DNA from 2 places in the Pseudocitrobacter sp. CD920760 genome. Region 1 is predicted to be linked to the other one. Evidence: predicted binding sites of a transcription regulator. Region 1 holds the regulator's gene; the other holds the start of a gene.
What was found. The regulator Fur, encoded in region 1, represses iron uptake genes when iron is present. The targets are predictions, from matches to a motif close to ATAATAATGAGAACNACTATCAA.
Positions count from the first base shown of each region.

Region 1 (14,745 bases):
ATTTTATCCGCGATTTTCGCCAGTGGAGCGCTACGCCGGTTATAGTGCTTTCCGCACGTAGCGAAGAGAGCGACAAAATCGCCGCGCTGGACGCAGGCGCGGATGATTATCTCAGCAAACCATTCGGCATCGGCGAGTTGCAGGCCCGCCTGCGCGTCGCGCTACGCCGCCACGCCAATACCCAGCCCAACGACCCGCTGGTGACGTTCTCTGATGTGCAGGTCGATCTCGCGGCTCGCCGCATTGTGCGCGGCGGCGAAGAGGTGCATCTCACCCCTATCGAATTTCGCCTGCTGGCGGAACTGCTCAACAACCCCGGCAAAGTGCTCACCCAGCGTCAGTTGCTGAACCACGTCTGGGGGCCAAATGCGGTGGAACATAGTCATTATCTGCGGATTTATATGGGCCATATTCGGCAGAAACTGGAAGCCGACCCGGCACGGCCAAAACATTTCCTGACGGAGACGGGGATTGGGTATCGGTTTATGTTGTGAAGAACAATGTATGCATGTTCTACCCTTTTTATGATTACAAAGTGAAGAAACAAGAACCGTTATTCCGCTTACTGAATTCCGGGAAGTGCAGCATCAAATGAAAGCAGCGTTAATGAGTATTTATCGCTTTCAGTTCTTGCTGGCAGTTTTTTGACTGGCAGCGTCGCAACTCAATAATCCCAACATGCATCATCGTTCCAAAAAATCCGCTTTCGCTGACATAATCCTCATCAACTATCGGTCGAGTGCCTGGCTTGCCCTGACAAATCAGCATAAAAAATGAGGTATAGCATTGCCAACCGGGTAGCAGTCCTTCTTTTTCCTGTGCCGACATATCATGAAGATAAATCACCTCTATCGCGTTCCCGGCTGACAACTGCCAGCGGCGGGTATTATCAGGTTGGTTATCGCCATGGCAATTAGTCTTACACCGGGAAGGTGCAATATTGATCGGAAAGCTGCCTTTTAGGGCCTTCGTTTTATCCACAGGGGTTAGTAACCAATCGCCAGTTAAGGATGATTGTTCAGGTTGGGCACATGCAGTGAGCAATAATGTGGCGATAATAAATGCCACTCTCATGACAACGTTCCTTTTTGTCTTCATTTTGAATTCCTTTTGTTTCTTCAGATCGCTGACAACGTGCGCGTTGTTCTTGCCGGATGCGGCGTAAACGCCTTATCCGGCCTACAAAATATGTACGGACCTTGTAGGCCTGATAAGCGTAGCGCATCAGGCAATTTTACGGTTGTCATCAGTCACCAATAAAAAAGGAGCCGCAAGGCTCCTTTTTTATTTATTCGCTTTTACGCGTTTTTCAGCACTTCACTAACAATTTCTACCGCTTCTTTCTCAATCTGCTTACGGTGTTCTTCACCAAGGAAGCTTTCGCAGTAGATTTTATACGCGTCTTCCGTACCTGACGGACGCGCGGCGAACCAGCCGTTGTCAGTCATCACTTTCAGACCGCCGATGGATGCGCCGTTACCCGGTGCAGCCGTCAGACGTGCGGTGATAGGGTCACCGGCCAGGGTGCTGGCACTCACCATCTCTGGGGAGAGTTTAGACAGCGCCGCTTTCTGCGCAGAGGTCGCGCCAGCCTGCAAACGGTTGTAGCTTGGCGCACCGAAGCGTTTTGCCAGCTCGTTGTAATGCTCTTGCGGGTTCTTGCCGGTGACGGCGGTGATTTCCGCAGCCAGCAGGCACATGATGATGCCGTCTTTATCGGTAGACCACGGCGTGCCGTCGAAGCGCAGGAACGATGCCCCGGCGCTCTCTTCGCCGCCAAAACCGAAGCTGCCGTCAAACAGGCCATCCACGAACCATTTGAAACCGACAGGCACTTCCACCAGCTTGCGGCCCAGATCGTTAACGACACGGTCGATCATCGCGGAAGACACCAGCGTTTTACCCACGGCGACGTCTTTGCCCCACTGCGGACGGTGCTGGAACAGGTAGTTGATGGCAACCGCCAGATAGTGGTTCGGATTCATCAGGCCCGCAGGCGTGACGATACCGTGACGGTCGTAGTCCGGGTCGTTGGCGAACGCGAGGTCAAACTTATCGCGCAGCGCCAGCAGGCCCGCCATCGCGCACTCGGAGGAGCAGTCCATACGGATTGCGCCATCTTTGTCGAGATGCATAAAGCGGAAAGTCTGGTCAACCTGATCGTTAACGATGGTCAGATTCAGCTTGTAGTATTCGCCGATACGTTTCCAGTATTCGATACCGGAACCACCCAGCGGATCGACGCCCAGCGTCAGGCCCGCTTTCTGGATAGCCGCCATATCGACGATATCCGCCAGCCCTTCAATGAATGGCTGCACCAGGTCCATCTCTTTCACATGACCGGACGCCAGCGCGGCATCCAGAGAAATACGTTTCACGCCTTTCAGGCCATCGGCCAGCAGCGCATTGGCGCGATCTTCCACCACTTTGGTGACGTTAGTATCGGCCGGGCCACCGTTAGGCGGGTTGTATTTGATACCGCCATCTTCCGGCGGGTTGTGAGACGGCGTAATCACAATACCGTCAGCCAGTGGACCACCTTTTTTGTTGTGGACCAGAATAGCGTTCGACACAGCAGGCGTCGGCGTAAAGCCGTTATTTTCCTGCACAATGACATCCACACCGTTTGCCGCAAGCACTTCGAGCACCGAGATAAACGCCGGTTCAGAGAGCGCGTGGGTATCTTTACCGACGAAGCAAGGGCCGGTAATGCCGTTTTTCGCACGATCTTCGGCGATAGCCTGCGCGATCGCCAGAATATGAGGTTCATTGAAACTCTGGCGCGCCGCGCTGCCACGGTGTCCGGAAGTACCGAACTTCACTGCATGCTCTGCGTTACCCACTTCCGGTTTCAGCACATAGTACTGAGACGTCAGCTGGGCGACGTTAATCAAATCACTCTGTTGTGCAGGTTGGCCCGCACGGTTATGGATTGCCATTGCTTGATCCTTCTTATGCAAGGGTTAGATTGTGCCGCATACCTTTTCGATTAATTCAGCGGGGAACTGCATAAATTGCATAATGTGTTCCACCATACTGCATTTACGACCCGTGTTGGTATTCGTGATCACCCAATATGGGGTTTCCGGTACCTGTTTCGGTTTAGTCTGATTACCGTTTTTCAGCAGGGTTTGCTCATTGGCGGCAAAGTAGACACGCGTACGCCCATGAAGCGATTCCGTCGCTTCGGCAAACGCGTTGTTATCCAGTTTGTAGAGCGTCGTCAGGATCAGCATAAAGCGATTGACGGCTTTTTTCTGCTCAGCGTATTCGTCAGAGAGCAGCAGTTCACGCATCGCGCGAACTTTATCTTTCGCGGTTTTAACCGGTTTTACCTCGGCAACTGGAGCAACCTGAGCAGGCGCAACTTCAGCTTTGGCAACCGGAGCAGCAACAACAGGTTGTGATGCGGCGGAAAACTTCAGCATTCGCCGTAAAATGTCAGATGCGCTCTCGCCAATGTGCAGTGTGTGGGCGGCAATATAGCGATAGAGTTCGTCATCAACTTCGATCGTTTTCATCTTAATCCAGTGCAATTATTTTTTCTGAATACAAGTTGCTGGGATTATATGTTCAAAACCCAACAGCGGATAGCGTCATACCAGGATAGCGGCAAAAATGGGATAAAAATCGTATCTTGCCCCTGAACGTGAGAATGTCCAACATAATACCCTAACCCGACAGAGCGAAAAAAAGAACTTTGCTATGAAATTGAATACCCGAGCGCAATCTGCACAAAACCTGCACAATAATTCCCCCATTCTGCTCGTTCACGGCCTTTTCGGCAGCCTGGACAACCTTGGCGTACTGGCGCGCGACCTGGTGACCGACCACGATATCCTGCAAGTGGATATGCGTAATCACGGTCTTTCTCCGCGAGCGGATGAGATGAACTACCCGGCGATGGCCCAGGATCTGCTGGATACCCTCGACGCCCACAACATCGAGAAAGCCACGGTGATTGGTCACTCGATGGGCGGCAAAGCGGTGATGGCCCTGACCGCGCTAGCCCCGGAACGCATCGATAATCTGGTCGCTATTGATATCGCGCCGGTGGATTATCATGTGCGTCGCCACGATGAGATTTTTGCGGCGATTAACGCAGTCACCAACGCAGGTGTCTCCTCACGCCAGCAGGCCGCAACCGTGATGCGCGAATTTTTAGCCGAAGAAGGTGTGATTCAGTTTCTGCTGAAGTCGTTTGTTGACGGCGAGTGGCGCTTTAACGTACCGGTGCTGTGGGATCAGTACCCGCACATCGTCGGCTGGGAGACGATTCCGGCGTGGGATCATCCGGCACTGTTTATCCCCGGCGGAAATTCGCCTTATGTTACCGAAACTTACCGTAACGACCTGCTCTCGCAATTCCCACAGGCGCGTGCGCACGTCATTGCAGGCGCTGGCCACTGGGTGCATGCGGAAAAACCGGACGCGGTGCTGCGCGCCATCCGCCGATATTTAGCAGACTGATTAAAAACTCAACGACCGCGCGCCATTATGGCCGTGGTCGTTGGCGTGTCGGTTGCACTGATGTATGATTGCGCGCTGTCTGCACCGGGCGTTTCCCGGTAGCTTGTTTCCCCGAAGTCACTCTGAATCATGGCAAAAGAACAAACGGACCGAACGACAATTGATTTGTTCGCAAATGAGCGTCGGCCGGGAAGACCCAAAACCAATCCGCTTTCGCGTGACGAACAGCTGCGCATCAATAAGCGTAATCAATTAAAACGCGATAAAGTTCGCGGTTTGAAGCGCGTCGAGCTGAAACTCAATAACGATGCGGTAGATGCCCTGAACGAACTGGCAACCGCGCGCGATATGAGTCGCAGTGAGCTTATCGAAGAGATTCTGATGAGCCAGTTAGCCCTGCTTCGCGCGCAGGAAAAGCTCTGAAAATTTCATAAAATCCCGCTTTCATGTAGCAGAGTGTGCAGTCCGGTACGATTGCTGATTCCGCACCCTTCTCTGTTCTGCTATGATTGCCCTTATCTGTGGGCAATACGCCACCACCATATCATTAAGTTTCAAGAGGTTATTTAACTCATGGCAATCGTTGGCATTTTCTTTGGTAGCGACACCGGCAATACCGAAAATATTGCAAAAATGATTCAGAAACAGCTTGGTAAAGACGTTGCCGACGTGCATGACATTGCCAAGAGCAGCAAAGAAGACCTGGCTGCATTCGACATTCTGCTGCTGGGTATCCCTACCTGGTACTACGGTGAAGCCCAGTGCGACTGGGACGATTTCTTCCCGACGCTGGAAGAAGTTGATTTCAATGGCAAACTGGTTGCACTGTTCGGCTGCGGCGACCAGGAAGACTATGCGGAATACTTCTGTGATGCGCTGGGCACTATCCGCGACATCATCGAACCGCGCGGTGCGACCATCGTCGGCCACTGGCCAACAGCGGGTTACCACTTCGAAGCCTCTAAAGGCCTGGCCGATGACGACCACTTCGTAGGTCTGGCTATTGATGAAGATCGTCAGCCGGAACTGACCGCTGAACGTGTAGAAAAATGGGTAAAACAGATTTCTGAAGAGCTGCATCTGGAAGAGATCAAAAACGCCTGATTCTTGATGCGGCGTGACTTTTCAAATCACGCCGCATTAATAGGTAGAAGCAATCAAAATAATAGCTACAATTTTTTAACTTTTGAGCGTAAATCTGTACAATATCTTCTGAATTTAGCGAGTTTGCTGGTCAAGCCTCGTTTTCGAAATCTTTATTCGCCCAGGTCTTGCTGTTTTCATTTAGAAGGCGTCATTCTATAATGAGACGCATTACACTCGGTGCACTCTCTGTGATACTTCCGCGTTTGGAAGTCAATCGTTTAGCAACAGGACAGATTCCGCATGACTGACAACAATACCGCATTAAAGAAGGCTGGCCTGAAAGTCACACTTCCCCGGTTAAAGATCCTGGAAGTGCTTCAGGAACCAGACAATCACCATGTCAGCGCGGAAGACTTATACAAACGCCTGATCGACATGGGTGAAGAGATTGGTCTGGCGACCGTCTACCGCGTTCTGAACCAGTTTGATGACGCGGGCATTGTCACGCGCCATAATTTTGAAGGTGGCAAGTCCGTTTTCGAACTGACTCAACAACACCATCACGATCACCTGATCTGCCTCGACTGCGGCAAGGTTATCGAATTCAGCGATGATTCCATCGAAGCTCGTCAGCGTGAAATTGCCGCGAAACACGGTATCCGCTTAACCAACCACAGCCTGTACCTGTATGGTCACTGTGCTGAGGGCGACTGCCGCGAAGATGAACACGCGCACGATGGCGTAGAGAAGTAATTTCTTCGAGATTCTGAAAAGCCAACCTTCGGGTTGGCTTTTTTATTGCCTCTGTAAAGACAAAAAAAGCCGGAGACGCTTTAGGTCCCCGGCTCTGTGCAGGCCTTATTGTCTTACTTTGTCGTGTTATTACTGCGAATTTCCTGCCAGATTAACCCGCAATCTTTCTTCACGGCCTGATCGTTACCGGTTTTTCTCGCCAGAATGCACGCCTGATAATCGCTTACCCGCACGGTCTCCTGATTGGCAAACTGCTGGTGCGCCTTCTCCTGCTTCAGCACGTTCAGCACCTGCTGGCAGGCTTCGATTTTTTCCGGCGAGCCTTCTGCGGTGTTGATACAGGCGCTATAGGCATCTTTTAAACGCGTATCTTCTTTTGGTGCTTCAGACTGAGCGCAGCCCGCCAGCGCCGCGACCAGCGCAGCAATCATCACTGTTTTTTTCATGTTATTAGCCTTATACGACACGGCGGGCTCTGCGGCCCGCCTGAATACTTATCAGAAGATGGTGAACGGTGCGATAACCATAAATTTCACGTCACGTTCATCCTGGAAGATGTTGCCGTAACCACCGCTCCAGCTCGGGATATCCGAGTGGTTGTCGTACTGGGTGAAGTGCAGTTTTAACAGAGTACCTTTCGCGCGGCCTTCCTGTACGGTGTATGCCACATCGAAGCTGTAAGAAGACTCTTCGATAGTTTTGTTTTTGTCGTAGTACGCGTCCGGGTTGATCTGCCAGGTAGACGGTTTGGCATCCCAGGCGTAGACGTATGATGCACCTACAGCCCAGCCCGGCAGGTTCCAGTTCTTCAGGTCATACATCGCACCGAAGAACACCGCTTTTTCGCCGTTGGCGTTGAAGTCAGAACGGTTATCCCACCACACATCGAGGCGACCGTTAGAGGAGGCGTAGGTTGGCGTCATACGCTGCAGGAAGTAGCCCTGCTGGCCTTCAGCCTTAACCCAGGTCCCTTCCAGACGCAGGTCAACCTGCCCCACTTTGTAACCGAAGGTCAGCGCCTGCAACCACGCGGTGCCGTCATAAATATCGTTTACGGTGCGGTCATCCACTTTATCGCGGGTACCGTAGAACTGATAGCTGGTAGACAGCGGGCTACCGGCGATATCAAATTTGTAGCTGGCTTTGGCAAAGTACTGATCGACATAGCCTTCCGCCTGACCAAATGCCGCTTCCAGTACCAGGTCATTTTTGAAGTCATATTTCATACCGATGGAGTGCAGATAATCGACTTTCGTGCGCTTATCGTTCTGGTAGAAATTATCCATTTCGATATGCCATGGGGCCTTATATTCATTGGTCCACATGTAGGAGAAGCTCAGCGCGCCAGCATCGCCGTAATCAAAGTTCGCGCCCGCTTCTGCACCCTGATAGGTGCCTGGCATAAAGCTCCAGTGCGGCGCTAACAACGTTTGGCCGGTTGGCTGAATATAACCACCACGCGCCCAAACCGGGCCATACTTAAATTTCGCAGCGGCTTTATAAAGGCTCACACCGCTTTTATCGCCGGAGTAATCTTCCGAGTAGCCTTTATTTTTAGACGAGAACGCAATTTCGTTCGGGTGACCACTTTCTGAGGATTCTGCCATTTCGATAGCGGTAAACGCCGCAATATCGAGGCCGAACATATCAGCAGCATAGCCGGACTGGAAATCGAGGTTGGCGTTCCAGGTGGAGTGAGAAAGGTTGGTTTTATATTTGTCGTTATCGGTCACATCTTTACGGTCACGCTCACGCTGCCAGTAATAGATGCCGCCCGTTAACGTGGAGTCATCGACAAAGCCTGCTGCACTCGCCTGGGGAACAACTACCAGGCCCGACATTGCTGTGACACCGGCAATAGCCAGCGCCAGCGTACTACGTTTGCCACTGAACGTACGCATATGTGTATCCTCTTTGACTTTTAAAATGCCGCTGCAAAGCAGAGGCTAAAAATAAAAAACTGATAAAAAGTAGCGGGTGAAAAGCACCTTTTGCTACAGGATTAGAGTATTTTTCGCGACGCGAATTATCAATCCTTTTTCGCAAGCAAAATGCAGGACTATGACAAAGCGCACATATTTCGTTGCGTCTTGTAACAAATGCGATTTATTAACATTAAGCGGCGCAATGCCTTATCTCATCAGGGGAAAAGGTTAATAGCGCAGGTTGCAAGGATGTATCTTGATGAAATGATGCAAACGGGTGATGCCTGCATTAAAAAGATTAATTCGCATCGCGAATATGAGAGATAAAAAAAACGCCGCAAATGCGGCGTTTTTCACAAACAGAAGATTACTCGCCCGCTTTCGCCCAGGTATCACGCAGGCCAACGGTGCGGTTGAACACCAGTTTTTCTGCGGTAGCGTAGCGGCTGTCGAGGCAGAAGTAGCCTTCACGCTCGAACTGATACGCTTTACCGGCAACAGCAGCTTTCAGAGACGGTTCAGCAAAGCCCTGCTTGATAACCAGCGAATCCGGGTTCATCACCGACAGGAAGTCATCTGCCGCACCTGGGTTCGGCACGCTGAACAGACGATCGTACAGGCGGATTTCAACCGGCAGCGCGTGTGCCGCGCTCACCCAGTGAATAACGCCTTTCACTTTACGGCCATCTGCCGGGTCTTTGCTCAGGGTATCGGCATCGTAGGTACAGAAGATGGTGGTGATATTACCTTCTGCATCTTTCTCTACGCGTTCTGCTTTAATCACGTAAGCATTACGCAGACGCACTTCTTTACCCATCACCAGACGCTTGTACTGCTTGTTGGCTTCTTCGCGGAAGTCAGCACGATCGATCCAGATTTCACCGCTAAACGGTACTTCACGGCTGCCCATTTCCGGTTTGTTCGGATGGTTCGGCATGGTGACCATTTCGCCTTCGCCCTGGTAGTTTTCGATAACCAGTTTCACCGGATCGATAACCGCCATTGCGCGCGGAGCGTTTTCGTTGAGATCTTCGCGAATACAGGATTCCAGCGACGCCATCTCAATGGTGTTGTCCTGCTTGGTCACGCCGATGCGTTTGCAGAACTCACGGATAGCGGCGGCGGTGTAGCCACGACGACGCAGACCGGAAATGGTCGGCATACGCGGGTCATCCCAGCCTTCAACGTGTTTTTCCATCACTAGCTGGTTCAGCTTACGCTTGGACATCACGGTGTATTCCAGATTCAGACGCGAGAATTCGTACTGGCGCGGGTGAACCGGAATAGAGATGTTGTCGAGAACCCAGTCATACAGGCGACGGTTGTCCTGGAATTCCAGAGTGCACAGGGAGTGCGTAATGCCTTCCAGCGCATCGCTGATGCAGTGGGTGAAGTCGTACATCGGGTAGATGCACCACTTGTTGCCGGTCTGGTGGTGCTCGGCAAATTTAATACGGTACAGCACCGGATCGCGCATCACGATGAACGGCGACGCCATGTCGATTTTCGCGCGCAGGCAGGCTTTACCTTCTTCGAAGCCGCCGGTACGCATTTTTTCGAACAGCGCCAGGTTTTCTTCGACGCTGCGGTCGCGGAACGGGCTGTTTTTACCCGGCGCAGTCAGGGTGCCGCGGTATTCGCGGATCTCTTCCGGCGACAGTTCGTCAACGTAGGCCAGGCCTTTGTTGATCAGTTCAACGGCATATTGATGCAGTTGATCAAAATAGTCTGAGGAGTAGTGAATATCACCGGCCCAGTGAAAACCTAACCACTCGACGTCGTGTTTGATCGACTCGACGTATTCGATATCTTCTTTTACCGGGTTAGTGTCATCAAAACGCAGGTTGCACAGGCCCTGATAGTCCTGCGCGACGCCAAAGTTCAGGCAGATCGATTTCGCATGGCCGATGTGCAGATAACCGTTCGGCTCAGGCGGAAAACGGGTATGGACTGTGGTGTGCTTCCCACTGGCCAGATCTTCATCGATGATCTGACGAATAAAGTTACTCGGGCGGGCTTCAGCCTCACTCATCGTGGATTCCTCAAAAGCGTAAATAACGTATAACGGCGTATGATCTTATAAGCCGGACGCAGAGACAACCCTTAACTTGCAGAAAATGCGTCTTTGAAGAGGAATATGGGGATCATTTGCTGCAAAAAAAAGCGGCGGAGGAAAGTCCCCCGCCGCTTAAGGCAATCGCGAACTCAGGAGCGATTATTTACCTTTAATTTCATACAACGCTGTTTGCCCCGCAACGACATGACCCTGCGCCTTAATCACCAGGCCGCTGAAGTCGTCAATGTTGCTGCAAACCACCGGGCTAATCATTGAACGTGCATTGGCGTTCAGGTAGTCGAGATCCATTTCCAGAACCGGCTGACCTGCTTTCACTTCGGCACCCTCTTCCACCAGGCGAGTAAAGCCCTGGCCGTTCAACGCAACGGTATCGATACCCATGTGGACAACGATTTCCGCGCCTTTCTCGGTTTCCAGGCAGAACGCATGGTTGGTATTAAAGATTTTCACGATGGTGCCCGCAGCCGGGGAAACCACGGTTTTTTCCGTTGGTTTAACCGCTACGCCGTCGCCTACCGCTTTGCTGGCAAAGGCTTCGTCTGGCACCTCTTCCAGCGCCACCACTTCACCGGTTACCGGGGAAACCAGCTCGGCAATCACCGTGCTGTTATTCGGCACAGCTTGCGGTTTAGCCGCAGGCGCTGCTGCCGGTGCCGCAGTGGCTTCAGCCGCCGCAACCGGGCCTGTGGTTTTCATCGCGTTGGCGATTTTCTCTGCCACGAAGCCAACGATAATCTGCACGCTGGTTTTGTTCAGGCGAATCACGCCGGATGCGCCCAGACGTTTCGCCATGGCGTCGTTCACCAGAGAAGAGTCTTTCACGTTCAGACGCAGACGGGTGATACAGGCATCAATGCCGGTCAGGTTGTCAGAACCACCAATCGCGGCGATGTACTGGCGCGCCAGGCCGGAAACATCCTGCTCTTTATCGCTACCTACATTCGTGTCCTGACCATCCGCTTCGCTACCGGCAACCGCCAGCTCGCGACCCGGGGTCATCAGGTTGAATTTGGTGATGGTGAAACGGAACACCACGTAGTAGATAACGAAGAACACCAGGCCCTGCGGGATTAGCATCCACCAGTGTGTCGCCAGCGGGTTACGCGAGGAGAGCACCATATCCACCAGCCCGGCGCTGAAGCCGAAACCGGCAATCCACTGCATGCTGGCCGCGATAAATACGGAGATACCGGTCAGGAAGGCGTGGATCACGTACAGTACCGGCGCCACGAACATGAAGGAGAATTCCAGCGGCTCGGTGATCCCGGTGAAGAATGCCGCGAAAGCACCCGCCATCATGATACCCAGCACTTTCGCTTTGTTCTCAGGACGCGCGCAGTGATAGATAGCCAGCGCTGCACCCGGCAGGCCGAACATCATGATTGGGAAGAAGCCCGCCTGATAACGACCGGTGATACCGACAACCGCTTTACCCGCTTCGATAGACTGTGCGCCACCGAGGAAGTTAGGAATGTCGTTAATGCCCGCCACGTCGAACCAGAACACGGAGTTCAGCGCGTGGTGCAGGCCAACCGGAATCAGCAGGCGGTTGAAGAAGGCGTAAACGCCCGCGCCAACGGAGCCCAGTTTCTGGATGTGCTCACCGAAGTTCACCAGACCGTCGAAAATTACCGGCCAGATGTACATCAGAATAAAAGCGACCACGATCATCACAAACGAGGTCAGAATCGGCACCAGACGGCGACCGCTGAAGAACGACAGCGCCTTCGGCAGCTCAACGCTGCTGAAGCGGTTGTAGAGTTCCGCAGAGATAATACCGACCAGAATACCCACGAACTGGTTGCTGATCTTACCGAACGCCGCCGGAACCTGGTCCGCCGGGATCTTCTGGATCATCGCTACCGCCGCCGGAGAACACAGCGTGGTCAACACGAGGAAGCCCACAAAGCCGGTCAGCGCCGCAGCACCGTCTTTATCTTTTGACATCCCATAAGCCACACCAATGGCAAACAGGACGGACATGTTATCAATAATGGCCGAGCCAGACTTAATGAAGAACGCGGCAAGGGCATTATCGCCACCCCAGCCAACAGGGTCGATCCAGTAACCAACCCCCATCAAAATTGCCGCTGCAGGCAGCGTGGCGACCGGCACCATCAGTGCGCGACCGACCTTCTGTAAATAACCTAGAATACTCACTTTATTCCCCCTATGAGACCCTGTTAGGCTCACGCTTTGCTGTTTTTTTATAGTGTTACAACTGATAAGTACGACGAATTATTCATTGACATGTGGAGTGTGTGAAAAATTAATTCGTATCGCAAATTAAACACCCATTTTTTGTGATTTTTGTCACCAAATATCGCTATACTCTCTCCCTTTTGCTGGCTAACTCGCAAAACTTATTTTATCATTCAAAAAATCAAAGCGGATTGACCCCTTGTTACCGCGAAAGTGCGTTACGCTTTATGATAAGCATTCGTCAATCCACGACCTTTTTAAATTAACTATAGAGGTGAACAATGAGACTGATTCCCCTGGCTACAGCAGAACAAGTGGGCAAATGGGCCGCGCGTCATATCGTTAACCGCATCAACGCGTTCAACCCAACCGCCGATCGTCCGTTCGTGCTGGGTCTGCCGACTGGCGGCACACCGCTGACTGCCTATAAAGCACTGGTAGAAATGCATAAAGCGGGCCAGGTTAGCTTCAAGCACGTTGTGACGTTCAACATGGACGAATACGTGGGCCTGCCGAAAGAGCACCCGGAAAGCTATCACAGCTTCATGCACCGTAATTTCTTCGACCACGTTGATATTCCGGCTGAAAACATTAATTTACTGAATGGTAACGCCGCAGATATTGACGCAGAATGCCGTCGTTATGAAGAAAAAATTCGTTCTTACGGCAAAATCCACCTGTTTATGGGTGGCGTAGGTAACGATGGTCACATCGCGTTCAACGAACCGGCTTCTTCTCTGGCTTCCCGTACCCGTATCAAAACCCTGACACACGACACCCGCGTGGCAAACTCCCGTTTCTTTGACGGCGACGTCTCTCTGGTTCCAAAATACGCGCTGACCGTTGGCGTGGGCACCCTGCTGGACGCAGAAGAAGTGATGATTCTGGTGCTGGGCAACCAGAAAGCACAGGCGCTGCAGGCTGCTGTAGAAGGCAACGTCAACCACATGTGGACCATCAGCTGCCTGCAGCTGCATCCGAAAGCCGTTATGGTGTGCGATGAGCCGTCCACGATGGAGCTGAAAGTGAAAACGTTGAAATATTTCAACGAACTGGAAGCGGAAAACATCAAAGGTCTGTAATGTATTATCGCCCTGCGGCATGTGCAGGGCGCTTTTTAGAAACCCGGGGGTCGTAATGTATGCATTAACTCATGGTCGGATTTACACTGGCCGCGAAATTCTGGATGACCACGCGATTATTATCGCCAATGGCCTTATCGAACGTCTCTGCCCGCTGGCAGAATTACCGTCAGATATTGAACAACGTTCAGTCAACGGCGCCATTATTGCCCCTGGTTTTATCGACGTTCAGCTGAATGGCTGCGGCGGCGTGCAGTTCAACGATACGGCAGAAGCCGTGAGCGTTGAAACGCTGGAAATCATGCAGAAAGCCAACGAAAAATCGGGCTGTACCAGCTACCTGCCAACGCTGATTACCTGTAGCGACGATCTCATGAAACAGGGCGTGCGCGTGATGCGCGAGTACCTGGCCAAACATCCGAATCAGGCGCTGGGCCTTCATCTGGAAGGGCCGTGGCTGAACATCATTAAGAAAGGCACCCATAACCCGGCCTATATCCGCAAACCCGAAGCCTCGCTGGTCGACTTCCTGTGTGAGAACGCGGACGTGATTACTAAAATCACCCTGGCCCCGGAAATGGTAGAGCCTGAAGTTATCCGTAAACTGGTTGCCGCGGGGATCGTGATTTCTGCCGGTCACTCCAATGCGACGCTGGAAGAAGCCAAAACCGGCTTCCGCGCAGGCATTACGTTTGCCACCCACCTTTATAACGCGATGCCGTACATCAGTGGCCGCGAACCGGGTCTGGCGGGCGCCATTTTTGACAATGCCGACGTCTACTGCGGGATCATCGCTGATGGCCTGCACGTCAACTACGCCAACATCCGTAACGCCAAACACCTGAAAGGTGAGAAACTGTGTCTGGTTACGGACGCCACCGCGCCGGCAGGTGCAAACATTGATCAGTTCATTTTTGCTGGTAAAACAATATACTACCGTAACGGTTTGTGCGTAGATGAAAACGGTACGCTGAGCGGCTCCTCTTTAACCATGATTGAAGGGGTTCGCAATCTGGTTGAGCACTGCGGTATTGCGCTCGACGAAGTGCTGCGCATGGCCACGCTCTACCCGGCTCGCGCAATTGGCGTCGATAGCCATCTGGGCCAGATTGCCCCGGGCATGACCGCAAACCTGACCGCGTTCACGCGC
Region 1 covers NZ_CM173490.1:1,548,230-1,562,974, reverse strand. The annotation lists gene kdpE (two-component system response regulator KdpE) at 1-494, shown strand, start outside; gene AC1MKH_RS07065 (hypothetical protein) at 604-1,098, opposite strand; gene pgm (phosphoglucomutase (alpha-D-glucose-1,6-bisphosphate-dependent)) at 1,299-2,939, opposite strand; gene seqA (replication initiation negative regulator SeqA) at 2,964-3,521, opposite strand; gene ybfF (esterase) at 3,706-4,470, shown strand; gene ybfE (LexA regulated protein) at 4,600-4,893, shown strand; gene fldA (flavodoxin FldA) at 5,044-5,574, shown strand; gene fur (ferric iron uptake transcriptional regulator) at 5,857-6,309, shown strand; gene chiQ (ChiQ/YbfN family lipoprotein) at 6,423-6,755, opposite strand; gene chiP (chitoporin ChiP) at 6,807-8,210, opposite strand; gene glnS (glutamine--tRNA ligase) at 8,602-10,266, opposite strand; gene nagE (N-acetylglucosamine-specific PTS transporter subunit IIBC) at 10,450-12,471, opposite strand; gene nagB (glucosamine-6-phosphate deaminase) at 12,795-13,595, shown strand; gene nagA (N-acetylglucosamine-6-phosphate deacetylase) at 13,651-14,745, shown strand, end outside.

Region 2 (14,745 bases), 2.1 Mb from region 1:
GTGGCGTGTTGATTGGCGGGCGCTACCTGCTGCGTCCGGTGTTCCGTTTTATCGCTGCCTCCGGCGTGCGCGAGGTGTTTACGGCGGCGACGCTGCTGCTGGTGTTGGGTTCCGCGCTGTTTATGGATGCGCTGGGGCTTTCAATGGCGCTCGGGACATTTATCGCCGGGGTGCTGCTGGCGGAAAGTGAATACCGTCACGAACTGGAAACGGCTATCGAGCCCTTTAAGGGGCTGTTGCTGGGGCTGTTCTTTATTTCCGTCGGCATGGCGCTGAATCTTGGCGTGCTCTACACCCATATTCTGTGGGTGGTGGGCAGCGTGGTGGTGCTGGTGGCGGTGAAAACGCTGGTGCTGTACGTGCTGGCGCGGATGCATGGCCTGCGTAGTTCCGAGCGGATGCAGTTCGCTGGCGTGCTCAGCCAGGGCGGTGAGTTTGCGTTTGTACTCTTTTCCGCCGCATCGAGCGTGAAGCTCTTTAAAGGCGACCAGATGGCGCTGCTGCTGGTGACCGTAACCCTGTCGATGATGACCACGCCGCTGCTGATGAAAGCAATCGACCGCGTGCTGTCGCGCCGCTTTAACGGCCCGGAAGAGGAAGAGGAAGCACCGTGGGTGGAAGACGATAAGCCGCAGGTGATTGTGGTTGGTTTTGGCCGTTTTGGTCAGGTGATTGGCCGCTTGCTGATGGCGAACAAGCTGCGTATTACCGTGCTGGAGCGGGATATCAGCGCGGTAAACCTGATGCGTAAATATGGTTATAAGGTTTACTACGGCGATGCGACGCAGGTTGAGTTGCTGCGTTCCGCCGGGGCGGAGCAGGCGCAGTCGATTGTCATCACCTGTAACGATCCGGAAGACACCATGAAGCTGGTGGAAATCTGCCAACAGCACTTTCCGCACCTCAATATTATGGCGCGTGCCCGGGGACGTGTGGAAGCGCACGAACTGCTGCAGGCAGGCGTGTTACAGTTTTCCCGTGAGACCTTTTCCAGCGCGCTGGAACTGGGGCGTAAGGCGCTTATTTCTACGGGAATGCATCCTCATCAGGCACAGCGGGCGCAACTGCACTTCCGTCGTCTCGATATGCGGATGCTGCGCGAGCTGATGCCTGTGCACAGTGATACCCAACAGATTTCGCGCGTGCGGGAAGCGCGGCGCGAGCTGGAAGAGATCTTCCAGCGCGAGATGCAACAGGAGCGACGTCAGCTGGATGGCTGGGATGAATTTGAATAAAAGGTGAAGTATGGCGGTACGTAAACGGTTTATCGCGGGCGCGAAATGCCCGGCGTGTCAGGCGCAGGATTCCATGGCCATGTGGCGCGAAAATAATGTTGATATTGTTGAATGCGTTAAGTGTGGTCATCAGATGCGGGAAGCGGATAAAGAAGCCCGCGATCACGTTCGCAAAGATGAGCAAGTGATTGGCATTTTTCATCCCGACTAGCGTTATCGCTCGCCTTTTTTTAAGCTAAGGGGTACACGAGTGCAGAATTCCGCTACAATCTGCGCCACTATTCTTCCCTTGCTCAGGAGATATCATGAAAGTAGCAAAAGACCTGGTGGTCAGCCTGGCCTATCAGGTACGTACAGAAGACGGTGTGTTGGTTGATGAGTCTCCGGTAAGTGCGCCGCTGGACTACCTGCATGGTCACGGTTCCCTGATCTCTGGCCTGGAAACAGCGCTGGATGGTCACGAAGTTGGCGATAAATTCGATGTGGCTGTGGGCGCGAACGACGCTTACGGTCAGTATGACGAAAACCTGGTGCAGCGCGTTCCTAAAGACGTGTTCATGGGCGTTGACGAACTGCAGGTTGGCATGCGCTTCCTGGCAGAAACTGACCAGGGCCCGGTTCCGGTTGAAATCACCGAAGTCGAAGACGATCACGTTGTGGTTGATGGTAACCACATGCTGGCGGGTCAGAATCTGAAATTTAACGTGGAAGTTGTGGCTATCCGTGAAGCAACCGAAGAAGAACTGGCTCATGGCCACGTTCACGGTGCGAACGGTCACGACCACGATCACGATCATGACCACGATGGTTGCTGCGGCGGCCACGGTCACGACCATGGTCACGAACACGGTAAAGGCGGTTGTGGTAACGGCGGTTGCGGTTGCCATTAATTTAGCCTTCGCCGGACAAGGGGCTTGCGCCGCTATCCGGCAACAAAAAAGCGGGAATAATCCCGCTTTTTTTACGTCTCAATAATGAGGCGGTGGCGTCTCTTCTGACTGGGACGCGACATTAGACGGTTGACTGGCTTTCAGTTTTTCCGTCAGCAGACGGAGATGATCACGCAGTTTGGCCATTTCTAACTCATGTGCGGTGACCGTTTGGTTAAGATCTTCAATGGTGATCTCCTGAAACGCCAGGCGGCTTTCAAGTTCTTCCATCCGCGCTTCAATACTCATTTCTTGCATCATTAACCTCTTAGCTGTGAGTTCCGGCGTGCTTCCCGGTGCCGCGGATTCTACTTAACTTTCGGCCCCCACGCAGCATTCCTTCGTCAATGGGGAAACTAATTTAAACAAAAATAGTCTGAAAAGTGTCGAGAATCAGGAGCGTTCGTATGTAGATTTGTTCTGCAAGGCTATATAGTACGCTTCTCACTTAGTAAATCTTGGGGCGAGAGGCCCCGGCCCTGGAGAGATGGATGAAATCACTGTTTAAAGTAACGCTTCTGGCAACCACGATGGCCGTTGCACTGAATGCGCCGCTGGCGTTTGCCGCTGACTCTGCGAAAACCGCAGCAGCCGCAGAAAGCAAATCCGCTTTCAAAAACGACGACCAGAAATCCGCCTATGCACTGGGTGCATCGCTGGGTCGTTACATGGAAAACTCCCTGAAAGAACAGGAAAAACTGGGCATCAAACTGGATAAAGATCAGCTGATCGCCGGTGTTCAGGACGCGTTTGCTGATAAGAGCAAACTGTCCGATCAGGAAATCGAGCAAACCCTGCAGGCTTTCGAAGCGCGCGTGAAGTCTTCCGCTCAGGCGAAGATGGAGAAAGACGCCGCGGATAACGAAGCGAAAGGTAAAGAGTACCGCGCGAAATTCGCCAAAGAGAAAGATGTGAAAACCTCTTCAACTGGCCTGCTGTACAAAGTAGAGAAAGCGGGTACCGGTAGCGCGCCGACCGATAGCGACACTGTGGTAGTAAACTACAAAGGTACGCTGATCGACGGTAAAGAGTTCGATAACTCTTACACTCGTGGCGAGCCGCTCTCCTTCCGTCTTGATGGCGTGATCCCAGGCTGGACTGAAGGCCTGAAAAACATCAAAAAAGGCGGCAAAATCAAGCTGGTTATCCCACCGGATCTGGCTTACGGTAAAACCGGCGTTCCGGGTATCCCGGCTAACTCCACCCTGGTCTTCGACGTTGAACTGTTAGACGTTAAGCCAGCACCAAAAGCGGACGCGAAAGCTGACGCTGCGCCAGCTGAGAAAGCTGCAACCGTAGACAAAAAATAAGAGTCTGATAGCCGCCGCCCATTGGGCGGCGGCTTTTTATTACCTGCCTGATATAATTAATGCTGGAAAGCGCCAGGTGCGCGTATTACTTTAGATCCCCCTATTAGTGATGAGCCTGCCCTGACAACATAACGACAGGCTCCTGAAAAGGAGTGCTTTTTTACATGTCCAGGTCGCTTTTAACCAACGAAACCAGTGAACTTGATTTACTGGATCAACGTCCTTTCGATAAAACCGATTTCGAGATCCTGAAGTCCTACGAAGCGGTCGTGGACGGGTTAGCGATGCTCATTGGTTCCCATTGTGAAATTGTGCTGCATTCTTTGCAGGACCTGAAGTGCTCGGCTATTCGAATCGCTAACGGTGAACATACCGGACGGAAAATCGGCTCGCCGATTACCGACCTGGCCCTGCGCATGCTGCACGATATGACCGGCGCAGATAGCAGTGTTTCCAAATGCTATTTTACTCGTGCCAAAAGTGGCGTGCTGATGAAGTCCGTGACCATCGCGATCCGCAATCGCGAACAACGCGTCATTGGGCTGCTGTGCATCAACATGAACCTTGATGTGCCTTTCTCACAAATCATGAACACCTTTATTCCGCCGGAAACGCCGGAAGTGAACTCGCAGGTTAACTTTGCCTCTTCGGTTGAAGACCTGGTGACCCAGACGCTGGAGTTCACGATCGAAGAGGTGAATGCCGATCGCAACGTTTCCAATAACGCTAAAAACCGCCAGATCGTGCTTAATCTTTACGAGAAAGGAATCTTCGATATCAAGGATGCGATTAATCAGGTGGCCGACCGCCTGAACATCTCCAAACACACGGTGTATCTCTACATTCGCCAGTTCAAAAGCGGCGACTTTGTGGGGCAAGATAAGTAATGCGTTTTGCCATCATGGTGACCGGCCCGGCCTACGGGACGCAACACGCCAGCAGCGCGCTGCAGTTTGCGCAGACGGTGCTGAGTGAAGGTCACGAGCTTGCCTGCGTGTTCTTTTATCGCGAGGGCGTCTATAACGCCAATCAGCTTACTGCGCCTGCCAGCGATGAGTTCGACGTGGTGCGTGGCTGGCAGCGGCTGCATGATGAACAGGGCGTCGAGCTGCATATTTGCGTGGCGGCGGCGCTACGTCGTGGTGTGACGGACGAGACTGAAGCGAAAAATCTGTCACTGCCAGCTTTTAATCTTCAGCCGGGGTTTTCCCTGAGCGGGTTGGGTGCGCTGGCGCAAGCCGCGTTGACCTGCGATCGCATGGTGCAGTTCTGATGAAACGTGTCGCTTTTGTTTTTTCGACGGCGCCGCACGGGAGCGCCTCCGGGCGTGAAGGGCTCGATGCCCTGCTGGCCGCATCCGCATTAAGCGAAGAGCTCGGCGTATTTTTCATCGGCGACGGGGTGTTTCAGCTGTTGAGCGATCAAAAGCCGTCAGCGGTGCTGGCGCGCGACTACATCGCTACCTTTAAGCTGATGTCGCTCTACGATATTGAGAACGTCTGGCTGTGCGCGGCGTCGCTGCGTGAGCGCGGCTTAAGTGCGGCCGCGGCCTTTGTCACAGACGTTGAGTTGCTGGAGCCCGATGCGCTTCGTCAGCAGCTTGATGGCTATGATGTGATTCTCCGCTTCTGAGGCCTCTATGCTGCATACCCTAAGTACTTCTCCCTGGCATACGGACATCACCGCGCTGCTGCGCATGGTGAAAGAGGGGGATGACCTGCTGCTTCGCTCTGATGGCGTTGTGGCCGCAATTGAAGGCAGCCGCTTTCTTGATATTCTCCGTTCCGCCCCCATATCCCTGTTCGTGCTGAATGAAGATGTTGAAGCGCGTGGGCTATGCGGTCAAATTTCGAACAGTGTCGTCAGGGTTGGCTATACTGACTTCGTCAGGCTGGCGGTAAAACATGCGTCTCAGATGGCCTGGTAGATGCCAGGTTGTTGTATATTTCTTGACACCTTTTCGACACCGCCCTAAAATTCTGCGTCCTCATATTATATGAGGCGATTTATTACGTGTTTACGAAGCAAAAGCTAAAACCAGGAGCTATTTAATGGCAACAGTTAACCAGCTGGTTCGCAAACCACGTGCTCGCAAAGTTGCAAAAAGCAACGTGCCTGCACTGGAAGCCTGCCCGCAGAAACGTGGCGTATGTACTCGTGTATATACTACCACTCCTAAAAAACCGAACTCCGCACTGCGTAAAGTTTGCCGTGTTCGTCTGACTAACGGTTTTGAAGTGACCTCCTACATTGGTGGTGAAGGTCATAACCTGCAGGAGCACTCCGTGATCCTGATCCGTGGCGGTCGTGTAAAAGACCTTCCGGGTGTTCGTTACCACACCGTTCGTGGTGCGCTTGACTGCTCCGGCGTTAAAGACCGTAAGCAAGCTCGCTCCAAGTATGGCGTGAAGCGTCCTAAGGCTTAATGGTTCTCCGTTAAGTAAGGCCAAACGTTTTAAATTAATGTCAAACTAAACTCTTTGAGTTTTGGACAATCCTGAATTAACAACGGAGTATTTCCATGCCACGTCGTCGCGTCATTGGTCAGCGTAAAATCCTGCCGGATCCTAAGTTCGGATCAGAACTGCTGGCTAAATTTGTCAACATCCTGATGGTAGATGGTAAAAAATCTACTGCAGAAACTATCGTATACAGCGCGCTGGAGACCCTGGCTCAGCGCTCTGGTAAAAATGAACTGGAAGCTTTCGAAGTAGCTCTCGAAAACGTGCGCCCGACTGTCGAAGTTAAGTCTCGCCGCGTTGGTGGTTCTACTTATCAGGTACCAGTTGAAGTCCGTCCGGTCCGTCGTAATGCTCTGGCAATGCGTTGGATCGTTGAAGCTGCTCGTAAACGCGGTGATAAATCCATGGCTCTGCGCCTGGCGAACGAACTTTCTGATGCTGCAGAAAACAAAGGTACTGCAGTTAAGAAACGTGAAGACGTTCACCGTATGGCAGAAGCCAACAAGGCGTTCGCACACTACCGTTGGTAATCCCTTCGGAGTATTAGTCACCAGGCGGGCGCTTCAGCGAAGCAGCCCGCTTTGGGTTACTTAACTGAACGCCTAAAAAGATAAACGAGGAATCAAATGGCTCGTACAACACCCATCGCACGCTACCGTAACATCGGTATCAGTGCGCACATCGACGCCGGTAAAACCACTACTACCGAACGTATTCTGTTCTACACCGGTGTAAACCACAAAATCGGTGAAGTTCACGACGGCGCGGCTACCATGGACTGGATGGAGCAGGAGCAGGAACGTGGTATTACCATCACTTCCGCAGCGACTACTGCATTCTGGTCTGGTATGGCTAAGCAGTATGAACCGCACCGCGTAAACATCATCGACACCCCGGGGCACGTTGACTTCACAATCGAAGTAGAACGTTCCATGCGTGTTCTCGATGGTGCGGTAATGGTTTACTGCGCAGTTGGTGGTGTTCAGCCACAGTCTGAAACCGTATGGCGTCAGGCTAACAAATATAAAGTTCCACGCATTGCGTTCGTTAACAAAATGGACCGCATGGGTGCAAACTTCCTGAAAGTTGTTGGTCAGATCAAAACCCGTCTGGGCGCGAACCCGGTTCCGCTGCAGCTGGCAATTGGTGCTGAAGAACATTTCACCGGTGTTGTTGACCTGGTGAAAATGAAAGCCATCAACTGGAACGAAGAAGACGCAGGTGTAACCTTCACCTACGAAGATATCCCGGCAGATATGCAGGAACTGGCTGACGAATGGCACCAGAACCTGCTGGAATCCGCTGCGGAAGCTTCTGAAGAGCTGATGGAGAAATACCTGGGTGGTGAAGAACTGACTGAAGCAGAAATCAAAGGTGCTCTGCGTCAGCGCGTTCTGAACAACGAAATCATCCTGGTAACCTGTGGTTCTGCGTTCAAGAACAAAGGTGTTCAGGCGATGCTGGATGCGGTAATTGATTACCTGCCATCCCCAGTAGACGTTCCGGCGATCAACGGTATCCTGGACGACGGTAAAGACACGCCGGCTGAGCGTCACGCAAGTGATGACGAGCCGTTCGCTGCTCTGGCGTTCAAAATCGCTACCGACCCGTTCGTAGGTAACCTGACCTTCTTCCGCGTGTACTCCGGTGTGGTTAACTCTGGTGATACCGTACTGAACTCCGTGAAAGCTGCACGTGAGCGTTTCGGTCGTATCGTTCAGATGCACGCTAACAAACGTGAAGAGATCAAAGAAGTTCGCGCGGGCGATATCGCTGCTGCAATCGGTCTGAAAGACGTAACCACTGGTGACACTCTGTGTGATCAAGATGCGCCGATCATTCTGGAACGTATGGAATTCCCTGAGCCGGTAATCTCCATCGCAGTAGAACCGAAAACCAAAGCTGACCAGGAAAAAATGGGTCTGGCTCTGGGCCGTCTGGCTAAAGAAGACCCGTCATTCCGCGTATGGACTGACGAAGAATCTAACCAGACCATCATCGCTGGTATGGGTGAGCTGCACCTCGACATCATCGTTGACCGTATGAAACGTGAATTCAACGTTGAAGCGAACGTCGGTAAACCGCAGGTTGCTTACCGCGAAGCGATTCGTCAGAAAGTTACCGATGTTGAAGGTAAACACGCTAAACAGTCTGGTGGTCGCGGTCAGTATGGTCACGTCGTTATCGACATGTACCCGCTGGAGCCGGGCTCTAACCCGAAAGGTTACGAGTTCATCAACGACATTAAAGGTGGTGTAATTCCTGGCGAATACATCCCGGCCGTTGATAAAGGCATCCAGGAACAGCTGAAATCTGGTCCGCTGGCTGGTTACCCGGTTGTAGACATGGGTGTTCGTCTGCACTTCGGTTCTTACCACGACGTTGACTCCTCTGAACTGGCGTTTAAACTGGCTGCTTCTATCGCCTTTAAAGAAGGCTTTAAGAAAGCAAAACCTGTTCTGCTTGAGCCGATCATGAAGGTTGAAGTAGAAACTCCGGAAGAGAACACTGGTGATGTTATCGGTGACTTGAGCCGTCGTCGCGGTATGCTGCGCGGTCAGGAATCTGAAGTAACTGGCGTTAAGATCCACGCTGAAGTTCCGCTGTCTGAAATGTTCGGATATGCAACTCAGCTGCGTTCTCTGACCAAAGGTCGTGCATCATACACTATGGAATTCCTGAAGTATGATGATGCGCCGAACAACGTTGCTCAGGCCGTAATCGAAGCCCGTGGTAAATAATCCCCGGGGTTAAAACCTAAGTCCCGTGCTCTCTCCTGAAGGGGAGAGCACTATAGTAAGGAATATAGCCGTGTCTAAAGAAAAATTTGAACGTACAAAACCGCACGTCAACGTTGGTACTATCGGCCACGTCGACCACGGTAAAACTACTCTGACCGCTGCAATCACCACCGTACTGGCTAAAACCTACGGCGGTGCTGCTCGTGCTTTCGACCAGATCGATAACGCACCGGAAGAAAAAGCTCGTGGTATCACCATCAACACTTCCCACGTTGAATATGACACCCCGACTCGCCACTACGCGCACGTAGACTGCCCAGGCCACGCCGACTATGTTAAAAACATGATCACCGGTGCTGCGCAGATGGACGGCGCGATCCTGGTTGTTGCTGCGACTGACGGCCCGATGCCGCAGACTCGTGAGCACATCCTGCTGGGTCGTCAGGTAGGCGTTCCGTACATCATCGTGTTCCTGAACAAATGCGACATGGTTGATGACGAAGAGCTGCTGGAACTGGTAGAAATGGAAGTTCGTGAACTTCTGTCTCAGTACGACTTCCCGGGCGACGACACTCCGATCGTTCGTGGTTCTGCTCTGAAAGCGCTGGAAGGCGAAGCAGAGTGGGAAGCGAAAATCATCGAACTGGCTGGCTTCCTGGATTCTTACATCCCGGAACCAGAACGTGCTATCGACAAGCCGTTCCTGCTGCCGATCGAAGACGTATTCTCCATCTCCGGTCGTGGTACCGTTGTTACCGGTCGTGTAGAACGCGGTATCATCAAAGTTGGTGAAGAAGTTGAAATCGTTGGTATCAAAGAGACTGCTAAGTCTACCTGTACTGGCGTTGAAATGTTCCGCAAACTGCTGGACGAAGGCCGTGCTGGTGAGAACGTTGGTGTTCTGCTGCGTGGTATCAAACGTGAAGAAATCGAACGTGGTCAGGTACTGGCTAAGCCGGGTTCTATCAAGCCGCACACCAAATTCGAATCTGAAGTTTATATCCTGTCCAAAGATGAAGGCGGCCGTCATACTCCGTTCTTCAAAGGCTACCGTCCGCAGTTCTACTTCCGTACTACTGACGTGACTGGTACCATCGAACTGCCGGAAGGCGTAGAGATGGTAATGCCGGGCGACAACATCAAAATGGTTGTTACCCTGATCCACCCGATCGCGATGGACGACGGTCTGCGTTTCGCAATCCGTGAAGGCGGCCGTACCGTTGGCGCGGGCGTTGTTGCTAAAGTAATGAGCTAATTATTAATTAATTAGTTTTGAGCTTAAAAAGGGCGCTTCGGCGCCCTTTTTGCTGTCTATTATTCCAGCATTCATTTTTTATTTAAAAATGCGCACCCGCTGCGTCATTTGTCATCTACTATTGTAATCATAACTATTCTCATTTACACTCTGTTCATAAATTAAGCGGGAGTCATTATGTACGTTTGTTTGTGTAACGGTGTAAGCGATAAAAAAATTCGCCAGGTAGTTCGCCAGTTTCATCCTCAATCTTTCCAGCAATTACGCAAATTTATACCCGTGGGAAATCAATGCGGTAAGTGCGTACGTGCGGCCCGCGAAGTGATGGAAGACGAATTAACGCAGATGCCGGAATATCAGGAAATCGCCTGAGCCTGATTCTTTTTTTGACATCCCTGTAGCCCGATCTACGCTTCAATAAGTGGAAGCGGAGGGACTACATAATGAAAGGTGATGTTAAGGTTATAAATTATCTCAATAAATTATTGGGAAATGAGCTTGTCGCAATCAACCAATACTTTCTCCATGCGAGAATGTTCAAAAACTGGGGCCTGATGCGCCTCAACGATATCGAGTATCACGAATCAATTGATGAGATGAAGCACGCAGATAAATATATCGAGCGTATTTTATTTCTCGAAGGGATACCGAATCTCCAGGATCTGGGCAAACTGCAAATTGGCGAAGATGTGGAAGAGATGCTGCAATCGGATCTTCGTCTTGAGCTGGAAGGCGCGAAAGACCTTCGTGAAGCCATTGCCTACGCCGACAGCGTTCATGACTATGTGAGCCGCGATATGCTTATCAACATCCTCAGTGAAGAAGAGCATCATATCGACTGGCTGGAAACCGAACTTGACCTGATCGGCAAGATTGGCCTGCAAAATTATCTACAGTCGCAAATCAAAGTCGAAGACTAAAACACCCTAAGCCCGAATAGGATGAAACCCGCTGTGGCCAGAAATGGGCCAAATGGCAGCGGGTTTTTTATTGCCTGCCACTTGCACTGGTAGAACGCTGACAGGCTGATAAAGAGCAGGGCCAACAACGCGGCAGAGAGTATCAGCTCAGGAAGCACCTGCCAGCCATGCCATGCACCCAGCGCGGCAAGTAATTTCACATCGCCATAGCCTAACCCTTCCCGATGGCGAACGCCCCGATATCCCCAGTAAATCAGCGCAAAGGCGACGTATCCTCCGATGGCTCCCCACAGCGATAAAGATAACTGCGCAGGGTAAAGGCACAGGTGATACAGCACGCCGCCCCACAAGAGCGGACAGGTCAGTCTGTCCGGCAGCAGACCGGTACGCCAGTCATGCCAGCTAAGCGCCAGTGTTAATAGCGTGTAGAAAATGAAGAAGGGCAGGGGAGCATAAGCCATACTCGCCTCCGGTAAGTTGTCCAGGCCACGAGTGTGGCGAAGGCTCGCTCTGGGCGCAAAAGGCAAAACACAGTGCTACGAGTCGCTTTCCGGTATTTCTCACGTGATGACATCTTTTACAGTGCGGGATGCGGGCAGCAACGCAAATCGTCATGACTAATTTCTAAACACCCCTTGCTTCACGCTGGTATTTGCGTATAATGCGCGGGCTTGTCTAATATTGACAGCGGTTCGATATGAACCCGATGGCGCTCTTTGGTCATCAACAATGTTCCCAATCGGGGAACTACGTAAGAACGGTTACACTCTCCCATCAATCGTAATGGGTATGAGGAGTAATCATTTCGTCTATAAAATAATTGGAGCTCTGGTCTCATGCAGAACCAAAGAATCCGTATCCGCCTTAAAGCGTTTGATCATCGTCTGATCGATCAATCAACCGCGGAAATCGTCGAGACTGCCAAGCGCACTGGTGCGCAGGTTCGCGGTCCGATCCCGCTGCCGACCCGCAAAGAGCGCTTTACCGTTCTGATCTCTCCGCACGTTAACAAAGACGCGCGTGATCAGTACGAAATTCGCACTCACAAGCGTCTGGTTGACATCGTTGAGCCAACCGAGAAAACCGTTGATGCTCTGATGCGTCTGGACCTGGCTGCCGGTGTAGACGTGCAGATCAGCCTGGGTTAATCAGGTCATCGAGCGATTGAGAGGTTGATACAATGATTGGTTTAGTCGGTAAAAAAGTGGGTATGACCCGCATCTTCACTGAAGATGGCGTTTCTATCCCAGTAACCGTAATCGAAGTTGAAGCAAACCGTGTTACTCAGGTTAAAGACCTGGCTAACGACGGCTATCGTGCTGTTCAGGTTACCACCGGTGCTAAAAAAGCAAACCGTGTAACCAAGCCGGAAGCTGGCCATTTCGCTAAAGCTGGCGTAGAAGCTGGCCGCGGCCTGTGGGAATTCCGTCTGGCAGAGGGTGAAGAATTCACCGTTGGTCAGAACATCAGCGTCGAACTGTTTGCTGAAGTTAAAAAAGTTGACGTAACCGGTACCTCTAAAGGTAAAGGTTTTGCTGGTACCGTTAAGCGCTGGAACTTCCGTACCCAGGACGCTACTCACGGTAACTCCTTGTCTCACCGCGTTCCGGGTTCTATCGGTCAGAACCAGACTCCGGGCAAAGTGTTCAAAGGCAAGAAAATGGCAGGTCAGCTGGGTAACGAACGTGTCACCGTTCAGAGCCTGGACGTAGTACGTGTTGACGCTGAGCGCAACCTGCTGCTGGTGAAAGGTGCGGTCCCGGGTGCAACCGGTAGCGACCTGATCGTTAAACCAGCTGTGAAGGCGTAAGGGGATAGCAATGGAATTAGTATTGAAAGACGCGCAGAGCGCGCTGACTGTTTCCGAAACTACCTTCGGTCGTGATTTCAACGAAGCGCTGGTTCACCAGGTTGTTGTTGCTTATGCAGCTGGTGCTCGTCAGGGTACTCGTGCTCAGAAGACTCGTGCTGAAGTAACTGGTTCTGGTAAAAAACCATGGCGCCAGAAAGGTACCGGCCGTGCGCGTTCAGGTTCTATCAAGAGCCCGATCTGGCGTTCCGGTGGCGTGACCTTCGCTGCTCGTCCGCAGGACCACAGTCAAAAAGTTAACAAAAAGATGTACCGCGGCGCGCTGAAAAGCATTCTGTCCGAACTGGTACGTCAGGATCGTCTGATCGTTGTCGAGAAGTTCTCTGTAGAAGCGCCTAAAACTAAGCTGCTGGCACAGAAACTGAAAGACATGGCTCTGGAAGATGTGCTGATCATCACCGGTGAGCTGGACGAAAATCTGTTCCTCGCAGCACGTAACCTGCACAAGGTTGACGTTCGCGATGCAACGGGTATCGACCCGGTTAGCCTGATCGCCTTCGACAAAGTCGTAATGACTGCTGATGCTGTTAAGCAAGTTGAGGAGATGCTGGCATGATTCGTGAAGAACGTCTGCTGAAGGTGCTGCGCGCACCGCACGTTTCTGAAAAAGCGTCTACTGCGATGGAAAAAACTAACACCATCGTTCTCAAAGTTGCTAAAGACGCGACCAAAGCAGAAATCAAAGCTGCTGTGCAGAAACTGTTTGAAGTCGAAGTCGAAGTCGTTAACACCCTGGTAGTTAAAGGGAAAGTTAAACGTCACGGACAGCGTATCGGTCGTCGTAGCGACTGGAAAAAAGCTTACGTCACCCTGAAAGAAGGCCAGAATCTGGACTTCGTTGGCGGCGCTGAGTAAGTCGGAGGAGTAATACAATGGCAGTTGTTAAATGTAAACCGACATCTCCGGGTCGTCGCCACGTAGTTAAAGTGGTTAACCCTGAGCTGCACAAGGGCAAACCTTTTGCTCCGTTGCTGGAAAAAAACAGCAAATCCGGTGGTCGTAACAACAATGGCCGTATCACCACTCGTCACATCGGTGGTGGCCATAAGCAGGCTTATCGTATTGTTGACTTCAAACGCAACAAAGACGGTATCCCGGCAACAGTTGAACGTCTTGAGTACGATCCGAACCGCTCCGCGAACATCGCGCTGGTTCTGTACAAAGATGGCGAACGCCGTTACATCCTGGCCCCTAAAGGCCTGAAAGCTGGCGACCAGATTCAGTCTGGCGTTGATGCTGCAATCAAAGCAGGTAACACCCTGCCGATGCGCAATATCCCGGTTGGTTCTACCGTTCATAACGTAGAAATGAAACCAGGTAAAGGCGGTCAGCTGGCACGTTCCGCTGGTACTTACGTTCAGATCGTTGCTCGCGATGGTGCTTATGTCACCCTGCGTCTGCGTTCTGGTGAAATGCGTAAAGTCGAAGCAGACTGCCGTGCAACTCTGGGCGAAGTTGGCAATGCTGAGCATATGCTGCGCGTTCTGGGTAAAGCAGGTGCTGCACGCTGGCGTGGTGTTCGTCCTACCGTTCGCGGTACTGCGATGAACCCAGTCGATCACCCACATGGTGGTGGTGAAGGTCGTAACTTTGGTAAGCACCCGGTATCCCCGTGGGGCCTGCAGACCAAAGGTAAGAAGACCCGCAGCAACAAGCGTACTGATAAATTCATCGTACGTCGCCGTAGCAAATAATTTTAGAGGATAAGCCATGCCACGTTCTCTCAAGAAAGGTCCTTTTATTGACCTGCACTTGCTGAAGAAGGTAGAGAAAGCGGTGGAAAGCGGAGACAAGAAGCCCCTGCGCACTTGGTCCCGTCGTTCAACGATCTTTCCTAACATGATCGGTTTGACCATCGCTGTCCATAATGGTCGTCAGCACGTTCCAGTCTTTGTTACCGACGAAATGGTTGGTCACAAACTGGGTGAATTCGCACCGACTCGTACTTATCGCGGCCATGCTGCTGATAAAAAAGCGAAGAAGAAATAAGGTAGGAGGAAGAGATGGAAACTTTAGCTCAACA
Region 2 covers NZ_CM173490.1:4,738,310-4,753,054, reverse strand. The annotation lists gene kefB (glutathione-regulated potassium-efflux system protein KefB) at 1-1,235, shown strand, start outside; gene AC1MKH_RS22445 (YheV family putative zinc ribbon protein) at 1,246-1,446, shown strand; gene slyD (peptidylprolyl isomerase) at 1,541-2,125, shown strand; gene AC1MKH_RS22435 (protein SlyX) at 2,204-2,422, opposite strand; gene fkpA (FKBP-type peptidyl-prolyl cis-trans isomerase) at 2,656-3,474, shown strand; gene AC1MKH_RS22425 (helix-turn-helix transcriptional regulator) at 3,639-4,361, shown strand; gene tusD (sulfurtransferase complex subunit TusD) at 4,361-4,747, shown strand; gene tusC (sulfurtransferase complex subunit TusC) at 4,747-5,106, shown strand; gene tusB (sulfurtransferase complex subunit TusB) at 5,114-5,401, shown strand; gene rpsL (30S ribosomal protein S12) at 5,526-5,900, shown strand; gene rpsG (30S ribosomal protein S7) at 5,996-6,466, shown strand; gene fusA (elongation factor G) at 6,563-8,677, shown strand; gene tuf (elongation factor Tu) at 8,748-9,932, shown strand; gene bfd (bacterioferritin-associated ferredoxin) at 10,110-10,304, shown strand; gene bfr (bacterioferritin) at 10,376-10,852, shown strand; gene AC1MKH_RS22375 (prepilin peptidase) at 10,849-11,313, opposite strand; gene rpsJ (30S ribosomal protein S10) at 11,689-12,000, shown strand; gene rplC (50S ribosomal protein L3) at 12,033-12,662, shown strand; gene rplD (50S ribosomal protein L4) at 12,673-13,278, shown strand; gene rplW (50S ribosomal protein L23) at 13,275-13,577, shown strand; gene rplB (50S ribosomal protein L2) at 13,595-14,416, shown strand; gene rpsS (30S ribosomal protein S19) at 14,433-14,711, shown strand; gene rplV (50S ribosomal protein L22) at 14,726-14,745, shown strand, end outside.
Region 2: the regulator Fur is predicted to act here: its motif matches at 10,053-10,075, upstream of bfd (bacterioferritin-associated ferredoxin).